One region of the Variovorax sp. V35 genome, then DNA from elsewhere that is predicted to be linked to it. Evidence: predicted binding sites of a transcription regulator. Region 1 holds the regulator's gene; the other holds the start of a gene.
The links. The regulator LexA, encoded in region 1, represses DNA repair genes until DNA is damaged. The targets are predictions, from matches to a motif close to ACTGTATNNNNATACAGT.
Positions count from the first base shown of each region.

Region 2: the regulator LexA is predicted to act here: its motif matches at 5,936-5,953, upstream of ACAM42_RS11730 (PA0069 family radical SAM protein).

Region 1 is NZ_AP028666.1:3,642,057-3,651,070, forward strand. It holds gene ACAM42_RS16845 (acyl-CoA dehydrogenase family protein) at 1-453, opposite strand, end outside; gene ACAM42_RS16850 (phosphotransferase) at 488-1,594, opposite strand; gene ACAM42_RS16855 (Crp/Fnr family transcriptional regulator) at 1,607-2,326, opposite strand; gene ACAM42_RS16860 (oxepin-CoA hydrolase, alternative type) at 2,387-3,166, opposite strand; gene ACAM42_RS16865 (3-hydroxyacyl-CoA dehydrogenase) at 3,178-4,698, opposite strand; gene ACAM42_RS16870 (MFS transporter) at 4,832-5,992, opposite strand; gene ACAM42_RS16875 (D-2-hydroxyacid dehydrogenase family protein) at 5,997-7,004, opposite strand; gene ACAM42_RS16880 (hypothetical protein) at 7,172-7,555, opposite strand; gene lexA (transcriptional repressor LexA) at 7,699-8,382, opposite strand; gene ACAM42_RS16890 (asparaginase) at 8,456-9,014, shown strand, end outside.
Region 2 is NZ_AP028666.1:2,546,531-2,555,544, reverse strand. It holds gene ACAM42_RS11760 (aromatic-ring-hydroxylating dioxygenase subunit beta) at 1-134, shown strand, start outside; gene ACAM42_RS11755 (cysteine hydrolase family protein) at 131-724, shown strand; gene ACAM42_RS11750 (SDR family oxidoreductase) at 721-1,506, shown strand; gene ACAM42_RS11745 (helix-turn-helix domain-containing protein) at 1,514-2,512, opposite strand; gene gnd (decarboxylating NADP(+)-dependent phosphogluconate dehydrogenase) at 2,641-4,062, shown strand; gene ACAM42_RS11735 (gluconokinase) at 4,206-4,715, opposite strand; gene ACAM42_RS11730 (PA0069 family radical SAM protein) at 4,803-5,897, opposite strand; gene ACAM42_RS11725 (GbsR/MarR family transcriptional regulator) at 6,032-6,634, shown strand; gene ACAM42_RS11720 (thiol-disulfide oxidoreductase DCC family protein) at 6,704-7,135, shown strand; gene ACAM42_RS11715 (cyclopropane-fatty-acyl-phospholipid synthase family protein) at 7,185-8,126, shown strand; gene ACAM42_RS11710 (SRPBCC domain-containing protein) at 8,157-9,014, shown strand, end outside.

The sequences.
Region 1 (9,014 bases):
GGCGACGTCGGGTTCGGTCATCGCGAAGGCCGAGCGGATCTGGCCTTCGAGCAGCGGCTTGAGCCAGCGCGCCTTGATCTCTTCCGAGCCGTAGCGGGCGATGGTTTCCATGTTGCCGGTGTCGGGCGCCGAGCAGTTGAAGGCTTCCGATGCCCATGGCACCCGGCCCATGATCTCGGCCAGCGGGGCGTATTCCTGATTGGTCAGGCCCGCACCCTCATAGCCCGAGGCCGAGGCGCTGTCGACTGGCAAGAACAGGTTCCACAGGCCTTGTGCCTTGGCTTTGGCCTTGAGCTTCTCGACGGTCTGCAGGGCGCTCCAGCGCTTGCCGGCGACCGTGTTGGCGGCCAGTTCGGCGCTGTACTCGGCTTCGGCCGGGTAGATGTGGTCTTCCATGAAGGCGAGAACGCGCTTCTGAAGCTCCTTGGTTTTGGCCGAATATTCGAAATCCATGCTGTCTCCTGGTGGGGTTAAGGGGGAGGGCTGGCTATGCCTTTTGGGCAAATTGCCAGGCCATCTCGGCCATCGGCCGTGCGCCACGGGCGGACGCCACGGCTTGCTCGCTCGATGCAGTACCGGCTTCGACGCGTTTCGCAATGCCCTGCAGGATGGCGGCCATGCGAAACAGGTTGTAGGCCTGGTAGAAATTCCAGTCGGGCGCCAGCGCCTCAGGCGTGCTGATGCGCGTGCGCTCGCAATAGCGGGCGATGTATTGGCTCTCGGTGGGAATGCCCAGCGCCGCCACGTCCACGCCGCCGATGCCGCGGCCGGTGGTGGGGGGCATGTGCCACGACATGCAGTGGTAGCTGAAGTCGGCCAGCGGGTGGCCCAGCGTGGAGAGCTCCCAGTCGAGCACCGCGATGATGCGCGGCTCGGTGGCATGGAACATCACGTTGTCCAGGCGGTAGTCGCCATGCACGATCGAGACCTTGGTCTCGTCGCGTGCGCTCGCCGGCATGTGGGCGGGCAGCCAGTCGATCAGGCGCTCCATGGCCTCGATGGGCTGCGACAGTTCGCCGGCGCCGTCGGCCGAGGCCTTGTACTGCTTGCTCCAGCGGCCGATCTGGCGCTCGAAGTAGTTGCCGGGCTTGCCGTAGTCGCCCAGGCCGCGGGCGGCGAAGTCGACCGTGTGCAGCGCCGCGATGACGCGGTTCATCTCGTCGTAGTAGGCCGCGCGTTCGGCGTTGCTGAAGCCGGGCAGCGACTGGTCCCACAGCACGCGGCCCTGCATGAACTCCATGATGTAGAAGGCGCGGCCGATGATGGACTCGTCTTCGCACAGGCAGTACATGCGCGGCACGGGCACGTCGGTACCTTGCAGCCCGCGCATCACCTTGTATTCGCGCTCGACCGCATGGGCCGAGGGCAGCAGCTTGGCGACCGGGCCGGGCTTGGCGCGCATCACGTAACTCTGCGTGGGCGTGACGAGCTTGTAGGTCGGGTTGGACTGACCGCCCTTGAACATCTCGACCGTCAACGGCCCCAGGAAGCCCTCGAGGTTCTTTTCGAGCCAGGCCGCAAGCGCGTCCACGTCGAAGGTGTGCTGTTGGGACACCGCGCGGGTGCCGATGAAACTGGAGAAGTCCTGGCTCATGTCGAATCTTTTTTAGTTGTCTGCTTCAGAGATGTGCATCAGCGCCGAGCGGTCCAGCACGACCAGTCCGGCCGGCTCGATCCGGATGGTGCCCTCGCGCTCCATCGTCTTGAGTTCCTGGTTGACCCGCTGGCGCGAGGCGCCGAGCAGCTGCGCGAGTTCTTCCTGCGCCAGTTGCAGGCCGATGCGCGTCTGGCTGCCGTCGTCCAGGTTGGGCACGCCGTAGCTGCGCACCAGGTGAATGAGCTGCTTGGCCAGGCGTGCGCGCAAGGGCAGAGTGTTGAGGTCTTCCACCAGCCCGAACAGCGTGCGGATGCGGCGCGCCTGCAGCCGCATCAGCGCTTCGTACAGCTCGACGTGCGTGGCCAGGATCTTCTGGAAGTCGGCGCGCGCCACGCACAGCACGGTGGTGTCGCCGTGCGAGTACGTGTCGTGCGTGCGCCGCTCTCCGTCGAACATCGCCACGTCGCCGAACCAGATGCCCGGCTCGACGTAGGTCAGCGTCACCTGCTTGCCCGACACCGCGGTCGAGCTCACGCGCAACGCCCCCTTGGCACAGGCGATCCAGTGCTCGGGCGGGTCGCCGCGCGCGGCGAGCAGGTCGCCGTCCTTGTAGCGTTTGACAAAGGCGCATCGGAGGATGTCGTGCCGTAGCGATGGAGATAGGGAAGAAAACCAGCGACCACTGTTGATCGCTTCACGTTCTTCGATGGTAAGAATGGGGTCGTCCATGGTCTGTCCTCTCGGCGACTGAAAAGCTGTGGGGTGTCTCGGGAGCGACGCCGTCAGGCGTCACTCGTAGCGTGGCGGTGTCTTGTCGAGGAACGCGGCGATGCCGATGCCCGCGTTCGCGTGGTGCAGGTTGCGCACGAAATGATCGCGCTCCTGCGATAGCTGCGACGCCAGTGTGGCGCCGCGCGCGTCGCTCAGCAGCTCCTTGATGCTGGCCAGCGAGTTCGGCGCGCGCGCGTTCAGGCGGGTGGCCAGGGCCAGCGCGCCGGCCAGCGCCTGTCCGCTGTCGGTGAGCTCGTTGACGAGGCCGAAGGCATGCAGGCGCGCGGCCTCGATGCGCTCGCCGTTCATCAGCCATTCGCTCGCCAGCTGGCGCGGCAGCGCCTGCCCGAGGTGCCAGCTGAGACCGCCGTCGGGCGACAGCGCCACGTTGCTGTACGAGGCCGCGAACACGGCGTCGCGCGCGGCCACGACGAAGTCGCAGGCCAGCGCGAGCGAGAAGCCGGCGCCGGCCGCCGCGCCCTCGACGGCCGCGATCACCGGCTTGGGGAAGGTGCGGATCGAGTCGATCCAGTTGTGCAGGCCCTCGATGCTCTCGGCCTGCACCGAGCGGTCGAGCTGGCGGTTGGCCAGCAGCCGCTGCAGCGAGCCGCCGGCGCAGAACCAGGCGCCTTCGCCCACGATGACGACGCTGCGGATCTCGTCGCTGCTCTCGGCGCCGTTCAGCGCCTCGATGCCGGCGGCATAGATCTCGGGGCCCAGCGCGTTGCGCTGGGTCGGGTTGACGATGGTCAGCACCATGGTGCTGCCTTCGCTGGTGCTCTTGAGTTCGGCGGTCATGGTGTGCGTGCTTATTCTTCTTCGTGCAGCAGGCTCAGGCCCAGCGCGCCGCGGCGGCGCAACCACGGGCTCGGGCGATAGCGCGGGTCGCCATACACGGTCTGCAGGTTGAACAGCACCTCGAGCATGTTGGTCGGCCCGTACAGGTTGCCCATGGCGAGCGGGCCGCGCGGATAGCCCAGGCCCAATTGCACGGCGGTCTCGAGGTCGGCCGGCGTGCACACGCGCTGCTGGCACATGTCGGCGGCGATGTTGACGATGGCGCCGATCACGCGCTGCGTGACGAAGCCGCCGCTGTCGCGGATCACGCTCACGGCCTTGCCGTCGCGCGCGAAGAGGGCGTGCGCGGCGTCGCGCACGTCGCGGCGCGTGGCCGGGTTGGTGGCGAGCACGCGGCGCTTGGTGGCGGCGTCGTCGATCAGCATGTCGATGCCGACGGTGCGCGTGGCGTCCAGCCGCTCGACGGCCGCGACCGTCGTCACGTCGAAGCCCAGCGGCGCGACCAGGATGATCGACTGCGGTGCGGGAGCGCTGCCGCTGTCGATCTGCGCACCCAGCGTGTTCACCAGGCGCAGCAGCTCGGCGCGGCGCGCGGCACGCGGCGACACCCAGACCGCGGGCGTGCCTTCGATCACCGGCGCGGGCGCCTCGGGCGCCTGCTGCATCACGCCGTTGTCGTAGCGGTAGAAGCCTTCGCCGGTCTTGCGGCCGAGTGCGCCAGCGGCCAGGCGCTGCGCGGTGATCACGCTCGGGCGGAAGCGCGGCTCTTCGAAGTACTGGTGGTAGATCGACTCCATCACCGGGTGCGACACGTCGAGCGCCGTGAGGTCGAGCAGCTCGAACGGGCCGAGGCGAAAGCCGGCCTGGTCCTTCAGGATGCGGTCGATGGTGGCGAAGTCGGCCACGCCTTCGCCGACGATGCGCAGCGCCTCGGTGCCGTAGCCGCGGCCCGCGTGGTTGACGATGAAGCCGGGCGTGTCCTGCGCCTGCACGGCGCTGTGGCCCATCTGCGTGGCATAGCCGGCCAGTTGCTGGCAGACCTCGGGCGAGGTCTTGAAGCCCGCCACCACCTCGACCACCTTCATGAGCGGCACGGGGTTGAAGAAGTGGAAGCCCGCGAAACGCGCGGGGTGCTGCAGGCCGGCCGCGATGGCCGTGACCGACAGCGACGAGGTGTTGGTGACCAGCGTGGCGGTGGGCGCGACCACGTCCTCGAGCTCGCGGAACAGCGTGCGCTTGACCTCGAGGTTCTCGACCACGGCTTCGACCACGAGGTCGCAGCCCGAGAGCGCCTGCATGCCGTCGACCGCCTTCACGCGGGCCACGTAGGCGTCGCGCGTGGGGGCGTCGATCTTGCCCTTCTCGTGCAGCTTGTTCCATTGGGTGGCGAGGGCTTCGCGGCCACGCTCGGCGGCGCCTGCGAAGCTGTCGAGCAGCAGCACTTCGCTGCCGGCCTGGGCGGCGATCTGCGCGATGCCGCGCCCCATGGCGCCGGCGCCGATCACGCCGATTCGGGGGTAGTTCACTGTCATGGGATCAAGGTTCTCATGGGTTGGTGGGTGTCCGGGGCGGCCGCGCCGGCGCGGGTGCGCGACGCGGACGAAAGCTCCGATTTTGCAATCTCGCGGGAGGCCCGCGCCCCGGGTGTTACGCGGGGCATCGGAATCAGGCCGGGCGGCGGCTGCGGTCGATGGCGATGCTCAGGCCCATGGCCAGCAGCATCAGTGCAAAACCGACCCGGCTCATCCACTCGGTGGCGTCGTTCGCCAGCAGCCAGCCGCCCAGCGCCGCACCCAGGGCCTGGCCGATGTAGATGCCCGAGCTGTTGAGCGCCACCGAGCCCGGCGCCAGGGCGGGCGCCAGCCCCACGAGGCGCGCCTGCTGCGAGGAGTTGGTGGCAAAGCAGCCCAGGCCCCAGGGCACGAGCACCACCGCGAGCCACGCCAGCGTGCTGGCCAGCGGCCACAGCAGCAGGCTGAGCGCGATCAGCCCGGTCGTCAACAGCACCATGCGCCCGGCGCCGACGCGGTCGATGTAGCGGCTCACCACCATGTTGCCCAGCAGGCCGAAGGCGCCGAACAGCGCCCACATCAGGCTCAGCGTGTTGGCGTCGGCGCCGAAGCCCTGCTTGAGCAGCGGGCCGAAATAGCTGAACAGCACGAACTGGCCGACGCCCTGCAGCGCCGTGACCGACACGATGCCCATCAGCACCGGGCTGCGCAGCACCCGCGACCAGGCGGCGGCCGTGAGCGCGGCGGGCCGGATGCCGCTGGGCAGCGTGAGCCAGACCGAGGCCGCGCTCACGACGCTGAGCGCCGCAATGGCCATGAAGGCCATGCGCCAGCCCAGGTGGCCGCCGATCAGCGCGCCGATCGGCAGACCCAGCACCGAGGCCACCGACCAGCCGAGAAAGACGAAGGTGACGGCGCGCCCGCGCTGCTCGGGCGGCACCAGCATGCCGGCGCAGGCCGCGGCCTGGGGCGTGAAGATGGCGGGCGCGATCACCGTCAGCATGCGCACCGGCAGCAGCGCGCCGAAGCTGGGTACGAGCGCCGCGACCACGTGCCACGCGGCGTACCAGAGCAGGGTGAGGGCCAGCAGCTTGCGGCGGTCCCAGCCGGCGACCGCGGCGGCCAGCAGCGGGGCGCCCAAGCACATCACGAAGGCGGCCGCGCTGATCAGCTGGCCCGCGGTGGCGACTTGGACCGCCAGCGAGGCGCTGATCTCATTGAGGGTGCCCGGCACGACCATCACGCCCGTGCCGATCACGAAATTGCCGGCCAGCAGCGCCCAGAGCGCGCCTCGCTGCGGCGCGGGCCGGCTCATGGGTTCACCGCCGGACCTGCAGCGCGCCGGGATTCACGATGTTCGTGGGGTTGCCCTTGATGAAGCTCACGACGTTGTCGAACGCCTGGCCGAAGTAGCTTTCGTAGCTTTCCTGTTCGACGTAGCCGATGTGCGGCGTGCAGATGCAGTTCTCGAGGCGCAGCAGCGCATGGCCCTGCAGCGGCGGTTCGCTCTCGAACACGTCGATGGCCGCCAGCCCGGGGCGGCCGCGGTTGAGCGCGGCCAGCAGGGCATCGGCTTCCACCAGCTCGGCGCGCGAAGTGTTGACGAACAGCGCCGTCGGCTTCATGCGCGAGAGGTCTTCGAGCTTGACGAGACCCTGGGTGTCCTCGTTGAGCCGCAGGTGCACCGACAGCACGTCGGCGGCGGCAAAGAATTCGTGGCGGTTCTGCGCCACCTGGAAGCCGTCGGAGCGCGCCTTGGCGCAGCTGGCCTCGCGGCCCCAGATCACCACCTGCATGCCGAAGGCCTGTCCGTAGCGCGCCACCAGCTGGCCGATGCGGCCGTAGCCCCAGATGCACAGCGTCTTGCCCTTGAGCACCGAGCCCACGCCGAAATTCGGCGGCATCGATGCCGACTTGAGGCCCGACTGCTGCCAGGCCCCGTGCTTGAGGTTGCTGATGTACTGCGGCAGGCGGCGCATGGCCGCCATGATCAGCGCCCAGGTGAGTTCGGCGGGCGCCTGCGGCGAGCCCGAGCCTTCGGCCACCGCCACACCGCGTTCGGTGCAGGCCGTGACGTCGATGTGGCCGCCGACGCGACCGGTCTGGGAAATCAGCTTGAGCTTGGGCAGCTTCTCGATCAGCTGGCGGGAGATCTGGCTGCGCTCGCGGATGAGCACGATGACGTCCGCATCCTTGAGGCGAACCGACAGCTGACCGATGCCCTTGACCGTGTTGGTGTAGACCTTGGCGGCGTAAGCGTCCAGCTTGGCAGCGCACTGCAGCTTGCGCACGGCGTCCTGGTAGTCGTCGAGGATCACAATGTTCATGGCATGCCATTGTGCCTCGCAGCATCGGCAGGTCGCACGTGTGAACGTTTGGATACCCGGTGCCGGATGGCGGCCGGAAGGCCTGTTTCAGGCCGATTCCAGTGAATCCGCCGTGCGCATGAGGGGCGCACAGAGTGCGCAGGCACGGCGGGTTCGTTGGCACTTTTTCAGTGCAGGTGGCTGGGGCGGGGCGCGCCGCTGCCGGTTTCCGCGGCTTCCAGCGCGGCGAGCCGGTCGAGTTCGGCGCACACGTCGGCCATGCGGCCGGAGATCACGACCCGGTTGGCGCAGCCGCGCTGCGTGCCTTGGCGGTCGACCACGCGGACCACGCGCAGCGGGCGGGCGGGCGCTGCGGCGGCGGATGGCGAACTGGCAGGCGTGGAGCCGCCAGCGGGGCGCGCCGTGCAGGCCGGGCGAATGGCCACGTAGCGCAGACCGGCAGCAGCGTCGCCGCTCTCACCGTGCGACGGGCGGCGGGCGGGCATCCAGCGGGTGGCCAGCGATTGCAGGGGCGACCAGAGGTCGGCGATGGCGAGGAGGGCGATTCCCATGTGAACTCCAAAAAAGTATGAGGTTGAACACAGGCAGGATTTCTTGAGTCGGCCACGACAGGGTGATGGCGACTTCGCGCCATACGCCCGCCACCTGTCGCGGCCGGATGAGATGCTGCTGCGTGTGGGCAGCAGGCCCGGGGCTACATCAGCATCGTGTTGCGGATGAGGCCGACCGCGAGGCCTTCGATTTCGAAGGGCTCGCCGGGCTGGACGATGATGGTCGGGTAGTCGGGGTTCTCGGCGTGCAGCTCGATCACCTGCTTGTTGCGCTTCAGGCGCTTCACGGTGACTTCCTCGCCCAGGCGCGCCACCACGATCTGGCCGTTGCGCGCTTCCTTCGTGGCCTGCACGGCGAGCAGGTCGCCGTCCATGATGCCGGCGTCGCGCATCGACATGCCGCGCACCTTGAGCAGGTAGTCGGGTTGGCGCTGGAAGAGCGTGTTCTCGACGTAGTAGGTCTGGTCGACGTGCTCTTGCGCAAGGATGGGCGAACCCGCCGCCACGCGGCCGATGAGCGGCAGCGCGAGCTGGGCCATGCCGGGCAGCGAGAGCGAGAACTGGTTGCCTTCGCGGTGGCGCGTTTCGTGGAGCGAGCGCAGCGCATCGCCCTTGAGGCGGATGCCGCGCGAGGTGCCGCTGACGAGTTCGATCACGCCCTTGCGGGCCAGGGCCTGCAGGTGCTCCTCGGCGGCGTTGGCCGACTTGAAGCCCAGCTCGTTGGCGATTTCGGCGCGCGTGGGCGGCGCACCGGTGCGTGCGATGGCGCCCTGGATCAGGTCCAGGATCTGCTGCTGGCGGGCGGTAAGCTTCACTGCGAACTGCATAGTGGTTTCCTTGCGGCACTGGCTAGATATCCAGTACCTGTATTTTTAACCAGTTTTCAAAAGTTGACAAGCCATGACTCATTCCTCTTCGTCCGAGACGCGCCGCGTGGTCGTGCTGGGCACCGGCGGCACCATTGCCGGCAAGGCTGCCAGCAGCGGCGACAACATCGGCTACACCGCCGGGCAGGTGGGCGTGGCGGACCTGCTGGGCGGCATCGAGGCGCCGGCCGGCGTGACGCTGGTGGCGGAGCAGGTCGCGCAGCTCGACAGCAAAGACATGGACGCCGACACCTGGCGCCAGCTGGCCGCGCGCTGCGCACACTGGCTGGCGCAGCCTGATGTGGCCGGCATCGTGACCACGCACGGCACCGACACGCTAGAGGAAACCGCCTTCTTCCTGCACGCCGTGCTGGCGCCAGCCAAGCCGGTGGTGCTGACGTGTGCGATGCGTCCGGCGACGGCCCTGTCGCCCGATGGTCCGCAGAACGTGCGCGACGCGCTCGTGGTGGCTTCGACGCCTGGCGCGCGGGGCGTGACGGTGGTGTGCGCGGGCACGGTCCACAGCGGCCTCGACGTGCAGAAGGTGCACACCTACCGTCTCGATGCCTTCGCGTCAGGCGATGCGGGGCCGG
Region 2 (9,014 bases), 1.1 Mb from region 1:
CCGAGCAGCGCACCTTCGGCGGCAGCGTGCTGCACACGCTGCGCCGCGCCGACGACGGCTGGCGCATCCAGACCAAGCGCATCGACCTCGTCAACTGCGACGCGCCGCACGAAGCCCTGCAGGTGTTCCTGTGAAGGCCGCGCTGCTGGCGATGCACTACCAGAACGACGTGCTGCACGTCGACGGCAAGGTGCGCGTGGGCGTGGCCGCCGACGACCCGGCGCGCCCGCGCCTCATCGCCTCGGCCGCGCGGCTCATCGCCGGGGCGCGCGCGAACGGCGTGCCGGTGATCTTCGTGCGCATCGCCTTCGCGCCCGACTACGCCGACTGCCTGCGCAACTGCACGCTGTTCCGCCGCGTGGCCGAAAGCGGCGCGGTGCAGGAAGGCAGCTGGGGCGCCGGGTTCTACGACGAGCTCGCACCCTTGCCGGGCGAAGCCGTGGTCACCCACAAGCGCAACAACCCCTTCTGGGCCAGCGGGCTCGAAGAGGCGGTGCGCGCCACCGGCGCCAGCCGCCTGTACGTGGCTGGGATCGCCACCAACCATGTGGTCGAACACGGCGCGCGCCATGCGAGCGACCTGGGCTACGACGTGGCCGTGGTCGCCGACGCCTGCAGCACCGCACAGGCGCACCTGCAGGCGGCGAGCCTGGAAACCCTGGCGATGCTTGCGGACGTGGTGCGCGTGGACGACGCCGTCGCGCAGATGGGAGGCCGGCCATGACGACGCTGCAAGGCCAGGTCGCGATCGTGACCGGCGCCGCCGCGCTGCTGGGCAGCGCCATCGTGCGGGCCTTCGTGCAGGCCGGCGCGCGCGTGGTGGCGGTCGACATCGACACGGCGCGCGGCGCCGCACTGGCTGCCGATGTGGGCGCGGGCTGCCGTTTCGTCGCCTGCGACATCGCCTCGGACGACGCGCTCGATGCGCTCGTGGCCGGCACGCTGCGCACCGAAGGCCGCATCGACTTTCTCATCAACAACGCCGTGGTCTACGGCGACGCGGGGTTGAACGCCGCGCGCGCCGACTGGCTGGGCGCGCTGAACATCAACCTCGTCTCCGGCGCGATGCTGGTGCAGAAGACCGCCGACGCGCTGGCCGCGCACGGCGGCGCCATCGTGAACATGGGCAGCGTCGGCGGCAAGTTCGGCGCGGCGGGCCGCGCACTGTACCCCGCGGCCAAGGCCGCCATCCTGCAGCTCACGCGCAACCAGGCCGCCACGCTGGCGCCGCGGGGCGTGCGGGTGAACTCGGTGTCGCCGGGCTGGACCTGGTCGGACGCGCTGTCGCGCATGACGAACGGCGACCGCGCACGGGCCGACCGCGTCGGCGCGCCGATGCACCCGCTGGGCCGCGTGGGCGACGGCGACGACGTGGCGCAGGTGGTGCTGTTCCTGTGCTCGGACGCGGCGCGCTTCGTCACCGGCGCCGACATCCCGGTCGACGGCGGCTTCTCGATGCTGGGGCCCGACCAGGGCCGCTCGGCGCGCGACTGGTTCGGGGCGTAGCCGCCGTTCAGCCGCGCGACTGCCGCAGCGCGCCCGGCGTGCCGCCCAGGTGGCGGCGGCACAGGCGCACGAAATGCGAGGCGTCGGCCAGCCCGACGCGCAGGCCGATCTGCGCCACGCTCAGGCGGTCGAAGCGCGCATCGGCCAGCATGCGCTGCGCCACCTGCATGCGGCAGGCGGCCAGCGCGTTGGCGAAGGTGGTGGCGCTGTGCCCTGCCCCGCCGCCTTCGGCCAGGCAGCGGTGCAGGCTGCGCTCCGAGATGCCGAGCCCCTGCGCCACGGCCGCGGCCGTGAGGCCCGGCTCGGCATGGCGCTCGCGGGTGGCGTCGAGCACGCGCTGGCGCAAGGCGGCGCGGCCACACGGGTCGGGCATGGCCGCGCCGCCGGTCGGGCCGAGCGCCAGGGCCAGCAGCCCGCCGAGCTGGTCGGCCAGCAGCGCCGCCGGCAGCGGCGGCCGCAGGGCCACCTCGGGCGACAGCGCCTGCGCGAAGCCGCTGAGCGCCGCCCCCCAGCCGCTGTGGCCGTCGATGCGGCGTGCCACGTGGTCGCCGGCGTCGGGCAGCCACGACTCGACCCACGCGGTCGGCAGCTCGATCGACACCGTGTCGGCCGACTGCTGCAGGTGGAAGGCGTAGCAGCGCCGCGAATCGACCAGCACCGCGTCGCCGGGCAGCAGGCGCGCCGAGCGCTCTTCCTGCACCGCGACCCAGGGCGAGTCGGCCTTGCACAGCAGGTAGTAGAAGTTGTGGCGGCTGTGGGCGATGGCGCGGCGCGTGCGGTACACGTCCTGTGCGCTGCCGCGCACCCGGTTCACGTGCAGCGGCCCCAGCGGCGCGGATTCGAGCGAGGCGCCGAAGCCACCGGCCAGCGGGCTGGTCACGTCCATCTCGAGAAAGCCTTCGCAGACCGCGCCGATCCAGTAGTCCAGCCGCTGCGGCGGCGGCACGGTGTCGGTCGACCAGGTGTGGATCGCAGCAGGGGCTGCGGGCATGGCGGCGGAAGTCATCCCGCCAACATAGCCAGCCCGGGCCCGTTTGCCAAGCGGGTATAGACGCCCTCCGACGCCGCGGCGCGCGGGTGCCCGGCACAATGGCCCGCTTCATTCACCGCACACGCACGAAGGGCCCGGCACACATGAGCAAGCAAAGCGATTTCGGATTGATCGGCCTGGCCGTGATGGGACAGAACCTGGTGCTGAACGTGGAAAGCCGCGGCTTCCAGGTCAGCGTCTACAACCGCACCGAGGCCACCACCGAGGCCTTCATTGCCGCCCACCCCGGCAAGCAGCTGGTGGGCGCGAAGACGCTCGAAGAGTTCGTCCAGAGCCTGGCCAAGCCCCGCAAGATCCAGATCATGGTGAAGGCCGGCGCGCCGGTCGACCAGGTGATCGAGCAGCTGATTCCCCTGCTCGACACCGATGACATCGTCATCGACGGCGGCAACAGCCTGTACACCGACACGGAACGGCGCGACGCCTACCTGAGCAGCAAAGGCCTGCGCTTCATCGGCGCGGGCGTGTCGGGCGGCGAGGAAGGCGCGCGCAAGGGGCCGTCGATCATGCCGGGCGGCCCGGCGTCGACCTGGGAGGTGATGAAGCCGATCTTCGAGAGCATCGCGGCCAAGGTGGACGGCGAGCCCTGCGTGATCCACATCGGCCCGGGCGGCGCGGGGCACTACGTGAAGATGGTGCACAACGGCATCGAGTACGGCGACATGCAGCTGATCTGCGAGGCCTACAGCCTGTTCAAGGCGGCCGGCTTCACGACCGACGAGATGGCCGCGATCTTCAACGAATGGAACGAGGGCGAGCTGCAGAGCTACCTGATCCAGATCACCGCCAAGGCGCTCGAGCAGAAAGACCCGGAAACCGGCCAGCCGGTGGTCGACCTCATCCTGGACAAGGCCGGCCAGAAAGGCACGGGCCAGTGGACGCTGCTGAACGCGGCCGAGAACGCGGTGGTCATCAGCACCATCAACGCCGCCGTCGAGGCGCGCGTGCTGTCGTCGCAGAAGAAGCAGCGCGTGGCGGCCAGCCAGCTGCTGCAGGGGCCGAAGATCGCACTGTCGCTGGAGAAAAAGGCGCTGGTGGCCAAGGTGCACGACGCGCTCTACGCCTCGAAGGTCATCAGCTACACGCAGGGCTTCGACCTGATCCAGACCATGGGCGAGAAGAAGGGCTGGCAGCTCGACCTGGGCGGCATCGCCTCGATCTGGCGCGGCGGCTGCATCATCCGCGCGCGCTTTTTGAACCGCATCACCGACGCCTTCCGCCGCGACCCGGCGCTGGGCAACCTGATGCTCGACCCGTTCTTTCAAGACCTGCTGAACCGCACGCAGCAGAACTGGCGCGAGGTGGTGGCGCTGGCGGTCAGCAACGGCATCCCGGTGCCGGCCTTCAGCGCCTCGCTGGCCTACTACGACAGCTACCGCACGGCGCGCCTGAGCGCGAACCTGCTGCAGGCGCAGCGCGATTTCTTCGGGGCCCACACGTACGAACGCGTGGACAAGCCCGAAGGCCAGTTCTTCCATACCGACTGGCCCGAAGTCATCGAATAAATAAATTGGGCTCGCCCCCAGGCTTCGCGCACTTCGTGTCGCTTCGCCAACCCCCTACCGGGGGCAACACCAGCGGCCCGACAAAGCCGGTTCCGCGGTGTTTCTGGTGAATGCCCGCTCGCCGCCTCTTCAGGTGATGCGCCTCAGCCGGCGTCGGCCAGCCAGTCGCGCACCACGCCGACCGACTGCGCCAGCGGCGCCGTCGCATCCACCGCCAGCACGCCGGCCTCGCCCACCGGCGATTCGAGCGTGGCGAACTGGTTGTCCACGAGGCTGGCCGGGAACATGTGCAGCCCGGCGCCCGCGCGCGCGGCCACGCGGCGCTCGGCCTCGGCGCGGTCGATCTGCATGAACACGAAACGCAGGCCCGGCGCGGCGGCGCGCAACTGGTCGCGGTAGCTGCGCTTGAGCGCGGAGCAGGTCATGACGGCGCCCTGCGGCGCGTCGGCCAGGGCACGGCCCAGCGTGGCCAGCCAGCCGGCGCGGTCGGCGTCGGTGAGCGCGATGCCGCGGCTCATCTTGTCGACGTTGGCGGGCGGATGGTGGTCGTCGCCCTCGATCAGCGGCAACCCGAACGCCATGGCCAGCGCCGCGCCCATGCTGGACTTGCCGCAGCCCGAAACCCCCATCACCACGAGCCAGACCCTGTTCATGCGCGCCCTTGACCTTGTTTGAAGCAGCCGATGCCGAATGCGTGCCGAAGCCGGCACGGCCACGAATCTACCGCGTCGGCGCGATGTTCAGAACAGGCTGCCCTGCCCCACGGCGCCGGGCGGGCGAAAGGCCCCGGTGTCCAGCGCGATCCGCTCGCGGTTGAAGCCCAGCCGGTGCGTCGCCTTCTGGAAGCGCTGGTGGATCAGGTCGGCCCACAGGCCGCTGCCCTTCATGCGCGTGGCGAAGTCGGCGTCGTAGTCCTTGCCGCCGCGCATCTCGTGGATGCGCGCCATGACGCGCTCGGCGCGCTGCGGGTAATGCAGTTCGAGCCATTCCTTGAAGAGCGGCGCCACCTCCCACGGCAGCCGCACCACCGTATAGAAGGCGCTGCGCGCGCCGGCCTCCCAGGCGGCTTCGAGCACCTGCTCCATGTCCTCGGTGATGAACGGAATCTGCGGCGCCACGCTCACGCCCACCGGCACGCCGGCCTCGGCCAGGGTGCGGATGGTGCGCAGCCGCCGGTGCGGCGCGGCGGCGCGCGGCTCGAGCTTGCGCGCCAGTTCGCCGTCGAGCGTGGTGATCGTGACGTACACGGCCGCGAGCCGGTCGGCGGCCATCGGCGCGATCAGGTCGAGGTCGCGTTCGACCGCGCTCGACTTGGTGACCAGCGCGAACGGATGCCGCACCTCGCTCAGCAGCTCGATCACGCCGCGCGTGAGCCGCAGTTCGCGCTCGATGGGCTGGTAGCAGTCGGTGGCGGTGCCGATGGCAAGGTTGCTGGGGCGGTAGCCCTTGCGCCCGAGTTCGGCGCGCAGCACCTCGACGAGGTTGCGCTTGGCGATGAGCTTGGTCTCGAAGTCGAGGCCGGGCGAGAGGTTGAGGTAGCTGTGCGTGGGCCGCGCAAAGCAGTAGATGCAGCCGTGCTCGCAGCCGCGGTACGGGTTGAGCGAACGGTCGAAGGGGATGTCGGGCGACTCGTTGCTGCTGAGCACCGACTTCACGTCCTCGAAGCGCACCTCGGTGGCCAGTGGCAACAGCCCGGCGGCTTCGGCCTCGCCGTCTTCCAGCGTGCCCCAGCCGTCGTCGAAGGCGTCGCGTTCGTCCTTGGAGAACCGGTGCGCGAGCCGCGTGGCCGCGCCTCGGCCCTTGATGATGTGGATGGGAACCTGGGCGGCGGGCATGGCGAGTCCTTGGAAGGAAACAGGAAACAAGTCGAACAACTGTTTATTAATACAGTATTTCACTTTTAATCCCGACATGCACAGTTTTTTGTTTCTGTCTTGACAGAAATTCAGGAATTCCTAAACTCGACGCCATGGAACTCACCGACATTCAACGCAAGTTCGTCCTGCACTGGGGCGAGATGGGCTCCATGTGGGGCGTGAACCGCACGGTCTCGCAGATCCACGCCCTGCTCTTCGCGCACGGCAAGCCGATGCACGCCGAGGAGCTGTCCGAAACGCTGGGCGTGGCCCGCTCCAACGTCAGCAACAGCCTGAAGGAACTGCAGGCCTGGAACCTCGTGCGCGTCACCCACACGCTGGGCGACCGGCGCGACTACTTCGAGACCAGCGTCGACGTGTGGGAGCTGTTCCGCACCGTGGTGCGCGAGCGCAAGGAGCGCGAGTTCGACCCCACCATCCGCGTGCTGCGCGAGATCGTCGCCAGCCCCGATTTCCAGAAGGAGCCGCCCGATGCGCAGGACCGCATCCGCTCCACCATGGACCTCATGACCAAGCTCGCCACCTGGGCCGACGAGATGCTGCGGCTGTCGCCCGGCACGCTCGACAAGGTGCTCACGCTCGGCGCCAGCGTGCAGAAATTCGTGCGCGGCGACAGCGCACCGCCCCCTGCCCCACCTGGCGCCGGCAAGGGCGACGACCCCGACGCGCACCACGCCAGCCTGCCCATGATCTGAGAAAGGCCGCGTCCTTTTTTTTGCCTTCTTATTTCTGTTTTGACTGAAATATCGAGAACCAAAAGCACCATGCCCCGCTTCGCTCCCGCCACCTACCCGCTCACGGTCTATTTCGACGCTACCTGCCCGCTGTGCATGGCCGAGATGGGCGCCATGCAGGCGCGCGACAGTGCGAAGCGGCTGCGCCTGGTCGACTGCTCGCCCATCGGTTTCGCAAACGGCCCGGCGCCGCGCGAGGTGCTGATGCGCTCGCTGCACGCGGTCGATGCCGCAGGCCGGCTGCGCGTGGGCGTCGACGCCATCCGCGCCTGCCGCGCCGCGGTGGGCCTGCCGGCCGGTGGCGCGGTGCTCGACCTGCCGGTGGTCGGCCGGCTGGCCGATCGCGCCTACGCGGTGCTGGCCCGTAACCGCTACCGGCTGCCGCGCTGGCTGGTGCTGCGGCTCGCGGGGCACGGTGCGATCGCGCCGGCCACTTGTGCCGACGACCACTGCAAGCTCTAAAAAACTCACGCTGTCACACATCACCCGCTCACGCCTGAAGGAGTTTTCGATGCCCGACGTCTTCCAGCCCGACTTCCGCCTGCCCGGCACCGCGCGGCCTGCGCCGCCTGCCGTCGAAGGCCACGTGAGCCGTGAGGACACGCAGGACTATTTCACCGAGGTCGCCGACGACTACCGCGCCTGGAGCCCCAGCTACAACATGCACTTCGGCTTCTGGCGCCTGGGCCTGAACCCGCTGCGGCGCGAGGGCATGCTGATCGAGATGAACCGCACCGTCGGCCGCGCACTGCGGCTCGACACGGCCACCACCGGACCGCGCTGCGTGCTCGACCTGGGCTGCGGCGCCGGCGCCACCTCGCGCACGCTGGTCGGCGACGACCCCGCGCTGCATGCGGTCACCGTGACCAACGTGCCGGTGCAGAACGGCATCGCCGCGCGGCTCGACGCCCGCGCCGGCGTGGCCGACCGCGTGGCGCACGTCGAGGCCGACTACACCCGCACCGGCCTGCCCGCCGCCCAGGCCGATGGTGCCTGGGCGCTCGAAAGCGCCTGCTACGCCGAGGGCACCGCCAAGGCCGACTTCGTGCGCGAGGCCGCGCGGCTGCTCAAGCCCGGCGCGCGGCTGGTGGTGGTCGACGGCTTCCTGCTGCGCCGCCGGCCGGGCCGCCTCGCGGGCTGGCTGCACCGCCTGTGGGCCGACAGCTGGGCCGTGCCCACACTGGCGGTGCGCGACGACTTCACGGCCGCGCTGCGCGCGCACGGCTTCGAGGACATCGAGTTCACCTCGCTGCGTTGGCGCGTGGCACCGAGCGCGCTGCACATCCCCGTGCTGGCCACGCGCTTCACGCTGGCCGAACTGTGGAAGGCGCGCGGCAGGCTCAGCCCCTGGCGCCGCAAGCACATCGTCGCCAGCTACTGCGCGCTCGCGCTGGGCATGTTCTGGCGCGACTTCGACTACGCCATGGTGACGGCCCGGCGCAGCGCCAGCTGAGACATCACAAAAAGAGGAGAAGAGATTTCCATGCGCACCGATCCCAAAGAAAGCAGGCTCGCTGACCTTGCCCCCAACGAAGAAGTGCCGACCCCAAAGCCCGTGCGCGGCATGCCCTTCGGCTGGTTCTGGCCCATGTTCGCCGGCGCGGCGCTGGCGCTCGTGCTGCGCCTCGTCTTCAGCGGCGGCCCCGGCGAGCCCTTCTCGGCCATGCTGGGCTCCTTCGTCTATTTCGCGCCCGCGGCGTGCGGCGCGGTCACGGTGTACCTGGCCGAGCGCATCGAGCGGCGCAGCTGGGGCTACTACCTGTGGGCGCCGTGGGTGGCCACCGCGCTATTCGTCGGCGGTACGCTGATGGTCTTCATCGAGGGCATCATCTGCGCCGCCTTCATCGTGCCGCTGTTCGCGGTGATGGGCAGCGTCGGCGGGCTGGCCATGGGCATCGTGTGCCGCATCACCAACTGGCCCAAGCCCGCGCTGTACAGCGTCGCCCTGGTGCCGCTGCTGCTCGGCGGCATCGAGCCGCAATGGCCCAACCCCGACCAGTTCTCGAACACCTCGCGCACCCTCTTCATCGCGGCGCCGGCCGAACGCGTGTGGCACGAGCTCAACGCCGCGCGCGACATCCGCCCCAGCGAAGTCGGCGACGCGTGGGCCTACCGCGTCGGCGTGCCGATGCCGGTGTCGGGCGTGACCGTCGACACGCCCGAGGGCCGCGTGCGCCAGGTGCAATGGCAGAAGAACGTGCATTTCGAAGAGGTCGTCACCGAGTGGCAGCCCGATCGCCTGCTGAAGTGGCGCTTTCGCTTCACGCCCGACTCCTTCCCCGCCGGCGCACTCGACGACCACGTGATGATCGGCGGCCAGTATTTCGACCTGCGCGATGCC